Regions from separate parts of the Paenarthrobacter sp. GQ52 genome, predicted to be linked through region 1. Evidence: predicted binding sites of a transcription regulator. Region 1 holds the regulator's gene; each other region holds the start of a gene.

Region 1 (2,198 bases):
ATTGCCTGCCCTTCCAGTAGGAACCCGAATCCCAACTGGAACGACTTGGTCTTTCCGCGCCTGTCTTCAAGGGAGACAACGTGCATTCCTCCTGATTTCTCAACACGGGTGACTTCGCCCACCCAGCCCGACTGCACGTCTTCGAGGACCATTCCCCGCTGCACGGCCACTTCCGGCAGCTGTTTTTTGCCAGGAGCGGACAGATCCTGCGGGCCCCAATTGTCGAAAGCCAAGGGATTCCTACCTTTTGTGCTGGTTTTTGGCGCGGACCGAAGGCGGCCGCGCGAGGTTTCAATGCTAGCAACGGGGTGGCTCATACTAGACTTGTTAGCACTTGGGCATGTTGAGTGCTAAGTGTGGTGGTCCGATTGAGATCCCGCGTTGACCGGTCGTAGGGACCAAGGCAGTCGTCAGGAGGTGGAGCAATGAGTGAGCCGCGCAAGCTTGAGGTGCTGCGTGCCATCGTTGAGGATTACGTGCATTCCAGGGAACCTGTTGGGTCGAAGGCCCTCGTGGAACGGCACCATCTTGGCGTTTCCAGTGCCACCATCAGGAACGACATGGCTGTCTTGGAAGAGGAAGGCCTCATCGCGGCACCCCACACCAGCGCAGGCCGAATCCCAACGGACAAGGGTTACCGCTTATTCGTTGACCGAATTTCCCAGGTCAAGCCGCTTTCGGCCGCCGAGCGCAGGGCCATCCACTCGTTGCTTGAGGGCCCGGATGATGTTGATGACATCCTGGAGCGCACTGTAAGGCTTCTGTCGCAGCTGACCAACCAGGTGGCCGTGGTGCAGTATCCCCATTCCAATCGCGCGCTGGTCCGGCACGTGGAATTCGTCCTGTTGGCCCCAAAGCAGGTGCTTGTGGTCCTCATTGCGGATACGGGCAGCGTTGGGCAGAAGGTCATCGACGCCGGCTCTGACGTGAGCAACGAGGCGCTGATGCTCCTGAGGTCCCGCTTCCTCGGCAGCATCGCAGCCACCCAGATGGCTCTTTTGCCGCAGGTGCTGCCATCGGTAGTCGCCCTGTGTCCGCCGGAACTCCGCAGCTTGGCGCAGACGTTGGCTCAGGGGTTGCAATCACTCAGTGACACCAGCCGTGAAGAGCGCATCCTGATGGCAGGAACGGCCAACCTGGCCCGCTCCAATGTGGATTTCCCATTGAGCATCGGTCCCGTGCTGGAGGCACTCGAGGAACAAGTTGTCATGCTTCGGTTGTTGTCTGACATGGGGGATGATCCCCGTGGCGTCACCGTGAGCATTGGACGCGAAAATCCGTACGACGGCTTGGCTGAGGCGTCCGTCGTGGCTACCGGCTATGGCTCCGGGGCCAAGGTGGGGATTCTCGGTCCGACACGCATGGACTACCCCACCACCATGGCAGCCGTACGCGCCGTGGCCCGTTACCTTTCCCGCATTCTCGGCGGCTGAAAACCGGTCCGAGGAAACATCCGCAGTACAACAAGGAAGAGATACCGACTTTGAGCAGCCACTATGACGTTTTGGGAGTCTCGCCGGAAGCCACCGGGGAAGAGATCAAAAAGGCGTACCGCAAGTTGGCGCGGAAACTGCACCCCGACGTAAACCCCGGTGAAGATGTCGCGGAACAGTTCAAGGCCGTGACCCACGCTTACGAAGTGTTGTCCGACCCCCAGAAGCGCCGGGTCTACGATGCCACCGGCAATGAGAACGGCACCGACAACGGTTTCGGTGGCGGCTACTCCGGCCAGGGTTTCGCGTTCCAAGACATCTTCGACACCTTCTTTGGTGGCGGTGGCGGCCACGGTGGACCAGCCTCGCGTGTCCGTCGCGGCCAGGACGCACTAATCAGCGTCCGCATCGACCTGAAGGACGCCGTGTTCGGCGTCAACAAGAAGCTTGAAGTGGACACTGCCGTGGTTTGCCCCACCTGTGACGGCAGCTGCTGCCGCCCGGGCACCCACCCGGAACGCTGCGACATTTGCGGTGGTAGCGGCCAGGTACAGCGGGCTGTCCGATCCATTCTCGGTCAGGTCATGACCACCGCGCCTTGTGGTTCCTGCGAAGGCTTCGGCACGGTCATCAAGGACCCCTGCAACGAGTGCAACGGACAGGGCCGAATCCGCAGCCGCCGTTCCCTCACCATCAAGGTACCGGCAGGCGTCGCAACCGGGACGCGCATCCAGTTGTCCGGGCAGGGCGAAGCAGGTCCCGCCG
Region 2 (2,198 bases), on a different contig from region 1:
CGGGGAAACAACCTGGGCGCCCGTGAGCGTCGCGATGTCCTGGAGCATGGCCTTGCGGCGGTCGCCGAAGCCCGGAGCCTTGACGGCAACAACGTTGAGCGTGCCGCGGATACGGTTGACGATCAGCGTGGAGAGGGCTTCGCCTTCGATGTCTTCAGCAATGATGAAGAGCGGCTTGTTGGCCTGCAGGGCCTTTTCCAGCAGCGGCAGGAAGTCCTGCAGCGAGGAGATCTTGCCCTGGTTGATCAGGATGAGGGCGTCTTCAAGAACTGCTTCCTGGCGCTCTGCGTCGGTGACGAAGTACGGGGAAAGGTAGCCCTTGTCGAACTGCATGCCCTCGGTGAGCACCAGTTCGGTCTGGGTGGTGGAGGATTCTTCAATGGTGATGACACCATCCTTGCCAACCTTGCCGAACGCTTCGGCCAGCAGTTCGCCAACCTCGTCGCTCTGCGCGGAGATGGCTGCGACGCTGGCAACCTGGGTGCCTTCGACTTCGCGGGCGTTCTCCAGGAGGCGGGCTGCGATGGCTTCGACGGAAACCTCGATGCCGCGCTTGATCTCGCCAGGAGCGGCGCCGGCAGCAACGTTGCGGAGGCCCTCCTTGACCAGGGCCTGTGCCAGCACGGTGGCCGTGGTGGTGCCGTCGCCGGCGACATCGTTGGTCTTGGTTGCTACTTCCTTGGCCAGCTGTGCGCCAAGGTTCTCGTAGGGGTCGTCAAGCTCAACTTCGCGGGCGATGGTCACACCGTCGTTGGTGATCGTGGGAGCGCCCCACTTCTTGTCCAGCACGACGTTGCGGCCGCGCGGGCCAAGCGTCACCTTGACAGTGTTGGCGAGCTTGTCGATACCGGCCTCAAGAGACCGGCGGGCAGCATCGTTAAAAGCAAGCTGCTTTGCCATGGTTGTGTCCTTTCAAGACAGAAAACCCGCACCGCTGACGGTCGGAATGATTCCAACGCGGCGGCGGTGCGGGGCTCCAGGAAGTTACTTTACGACGATCGCAAGGACGTCGCGGGCGGACAGAACGAGGTACTCGTTGCCGCCGGTCTTGACTTCGGTTCCACCGTACTTGGAGTAGATGACGACGTCGCCAACAGCTACGTCAACCGGTACGCGGTTGCCGTTGTCATCGAAGCGGCCGGGGCCGATTGCAACAACTTCGCCTTCCTGCGGCTTCTCCTGTGCGGAGTCCGGAATTACCAGGCCGGAAGCCGTGGTCTGCTCTGCTTCGAGCGGGCGAACAACAATACGATCCTCAAGAGGCTTAATCGAGACCGACACTCGGACTCTCCTTTTCATGAGCTGATTCATGGACTAAGAACTAGGGTGCCGGAGCGTACAACCGTCGTCGCGGTGCCGGAAGACGCTTGGCGTGATTAGCACCCTCCGGGGGAGAGTGCTAACAAGACTCTATGTAAGCGTTAGCACTCGGTCAAGGCGAGTGCCAGAATTTCGTCATGAGTGAACCTCCGTCATCGGCCGGTGAGGTCGTCCAGATCGTAGTCTTCGCCGTCGTCATCCTCGTCCAGCGGAGCGTTGCCGCGGTTCAGATACAGCACTACGGCAGCGGCAATAGCAACGACGCCGGAGATCACCAAGGTGATGATTCCACCGGTTCTGGCGCCGCTGTAGAGTTCGCGGATGCCCCGCGCTTCCTCGGTGGCGTCGTTAACGCTCTTGCCGGCGACGGAGTAGGTGGCGGCATTGAAGGAATCCAGCGCGAAGATAATGATTAGCAGGCCGACGCAAACCACCGCGATCACTGCCCCCGCTATCAGGGCCGGACGAGCGAACTTTGTCATGGTGGAGTGATGCGGGGCTGCGTTGTCTTCCATGAAAACAACCCTATCGGGCTGATTCGCCGGTCACGTTGTCAAGCACCGCGCCGTTAGGCTTGATCCCATGCCTCACGCACCGCAGGAACAGATCGCGCCCTTGCTGACAACTGAAGGATGGGAACTTCTTGCCTCCTTGGGGCCTTACCGGGAAGCCGACTCGTTCAGCGTCAATGCCGAGCTCCGGAAAGCGGGCCACTCCCCCGAACTCGTGGCCGCGGTCCTCACGCAATCCCGCCTGCGGACACGTGCCGAGGCCAAGTTCGGCGAGTTCGCCCGGCAGATGCTTTTCACTCAAGCGGGACTGGAGCAGGCAACGCGCTTGAACGTCGCGGCCCGGCACGCCGAGCGTTTCGCGAAGGC
Region 3 (2,198 bases), on a different contig from region 1:
GACCACTGTAACCAGCTGGCCGGGGGAGAGAAGCTGGATGGATGAGGGATCAGCCATCCTGAGGGGGACCGCTGCCGAGCCCACGGGTGCGCCCGTCAGGAGTCCCGGGCCAAGCAGGCTGGCCTCCGTAGGTATCTGCCCCCTGCGGAGGGGGGAAGCAAGCTGACGGCCAACAAGGGTGCCGATACTATGCACCGATCCGGTAATCGCGAGATCGGACGGCACTCCAACGCTGGTGAAATCAGATTCTGTGAGGCTGCTACCTGTCGGTAGGTCGCGGGCTGCTACCACAATGCTCACGCGCTGCTCAGACGCTGGAGTAAGTTGCTGGACGGCGATGCCGGCAGCCACGCACAGCAGGAGCGCAACGGCCAAGCGGCGGTTGCGTGAAATCCATGATCCAATTCCGCCCCGCTGTCCGACATGACCTCTTGGACGGCGGCTGAACCGTGAGGTGTCTCCGGCCCGGGAACGGGGTGGTCGGGCAGGAGAGCGGTTCAGCGGCGGCCAGTCACCGGCGGCTGCTGCTGCTGAACGCTCGGCGCGGGCGATGAGGGCTCTGCGGGAGGAAGATGACATCCCGCCACGTTAGCCAGTCGCACCGGGCCGCAAACAGCGGTCCGGTGCCTTATGTGGAAAACCTTTTAGCTGGCTGCGGCTGCAGTTGCGGGCGCTGCTGCAGGGGCCGCCGGGGAAGCGGGTGAAGCTGGTGCGGCCGAAACCGTGCTGCCCTTGGCATCGCGGGAATCAGTCCGGTAGAACCCGGAGCCCTTGAAAACGACGCCAACGCTGTTGAACTTCTTGCGAAGCGCGCCCTTGCATTCGGGGCACTCCGTCAAGGAGCTGTCAGAAAAGGACTGGACGATGTCAAAGGCATGGTCACAGTCTTTGCAGGCGTATGCGTATGTGGGCACTGAGTTCCTCCTTCAGGACAAAGTTCAGGTCCTGTGCAGCACCGGCGGAGAATTTCCGCCTTAGCAGTCGCAGGGCCTGAGTGCTAATTCTATCATTGGTCCCTGTCTGGTGTACCAGCGGATGTGCCGGACCTCACTTGCCGGGACAGGGCTGTCAGCCGGGCTCCGGTCCGTCGTGGAGTTGGACGACACCCGACGGGGTCAGCACCTGGCGCACCGGGCGATCAAATGCCTCGGCGGGAATCGAGCCTGAAGGCAACAAATCGTCGTCGTACACCACTGCGATGGTGGGCGGCCGCTGGCCGGCAGCATCGAGGCCTTGGAGAAGCCGGTCGTAGTAGCCACCGCCTTGGCCAATGCGGTTTCCGTCCCGATCCACGGCTGTGGCGGGCATGAAGATCCCTGCAGCTTTGGCAATCACGGTGCTTTCCAAGCGTTCACCTTCCGGTTCGTCTATGGGCGCATAGGCGGACCTGACAAAGGCCGTGGAAGGCGTCCAATACACCCAACTCAGCAACCGGCCCGGCTCGCAAACAGGCAGCAGCACTTGATGCCCGGCCTCGTGCAGGGACTCGATGAGGGGGATAGTGGGCGGCTCGAAGGCGACGCCAAGGTACACAGCAAAGGTGGCGGCGCCGCCGCCGGGGGAGAGCTCCGCTGCCCAGGCTGTCCCATGCCGCGCAAGCGACTCGCCTGCAGTTGCTATGTGCTCCGGAGTGAGTGTCCGCCGGTGCAGCCGCCGACTGCTGCGGATGTCTTCCTTGGATGCCATGCGTGTCCAATCTGAGGTTCTCCCTGCCCGCTGAAGAGCAGGGGCTGTCCGCTACCAAGACGAAATGTGCGTCCCGCCGCGGCGAGGGGTTTAGCCGATGATGTGTTCCTTCCGTTACATTAGTCCGGTGACTCTAGAAAACAACGCTGTCCGTAAGGCCGTCATCCCCGCAGCGGGCCTTGGCACCCGGTTCCTTCCCGCCACCAAGGCGATGCCGAAGGAAATGCTGCCCGTGGTGGACAAGCCCGCCATCCAGTATGTGGTCGAAGAAGCAGTCAAGGTGGGTCTGCACGACGTCCTGATGATCACGGGGCGCAGCAAGCGCGCGCTGGAAGACCATTTTGACCGCGTGCCCGCTCTGGAAGCCACCTTGGCTGAAAAGGGCGACACCGCCAAGCTTGAGGCCATCCAATCCGCCACCAACCTCGGCGACATTCACTACGTCCGCCAGGGTGACCCGAACGGCCTGGGCCACGCAGTCCTTCGTGCAAAGCAGCATGTTGGCTACGAGC

What was found. Region 1 encodes HrcA, which represses chaperone genes, less so after heat shock. Its sites were predicted from a motif close to TTNGCACTCGNNNNNNNCGAGTGCNAA; they were not measured.
Region 2: the regulator HrcA is predicted to act here: its motif matches at 1,422-1,448, upstream of groES (co-chaperone GroES).
Region 3: the regulator HrcA is predicted to act here: its motif matches at 975-1,001, upstream of AC6CH8_RS13020 (FmdB family zinc ribbon protein).

The regions. Positions count from the first base shown of each region.
Region 1 covers NZ_JCAXEJ010000005.1:145,895-148,092, reverse strand. Annotated here, with positions in the region: gene AC6CH8_RS09305 (DUF3097 domain-containing protein) at 1-233, opposite strand, end outside; gene hrcA (heat-inducible transcriptional repressor HrcA) at 426-1,433, shown strand; gene dnaJ (molecular chaperone DnaJ) at 1,484-2,198, shown strand, end outside.
Region 2 covers NZ_JCAXEJ010000008.1:128,104-130,301, reverse strand. Annotated here, with positions in the region: gene groL (chaperonin GroEL) at 1-900, opposite strand, end outside; gene groES (co-chaperone GroES) at 985-1,281, opposite strand; gene AC6CH8_RS12930 (hypothetical protein) at 1,473-1,835, opposite strand; gene AC6CH8_RS12925 (THUMP-like domain-containing protein) at 1,903-2,198, shown strand, end outside.
Region 3 covers NZ_JCAXEJ010000008.1:153,869-156,066, forward strand. Annotated here, with positions in the region: gene cpaB (Flp pilus assembly protein CpaB) at 1-579, opposite strand, end outside; gene AC6CH8_RS13020 (FmdB family zinc ribbon protein) at 645-914, opposite strand; gene AC6CH8_RS13025 (5-formyltetrahydrofolate cyclo-ligase) at 1,069-1,686, opposite strand; gene galU (UTP--glucose-1-phosphate uridylyltransferase GalU) at 1,784-2,198, shown strand, end outside.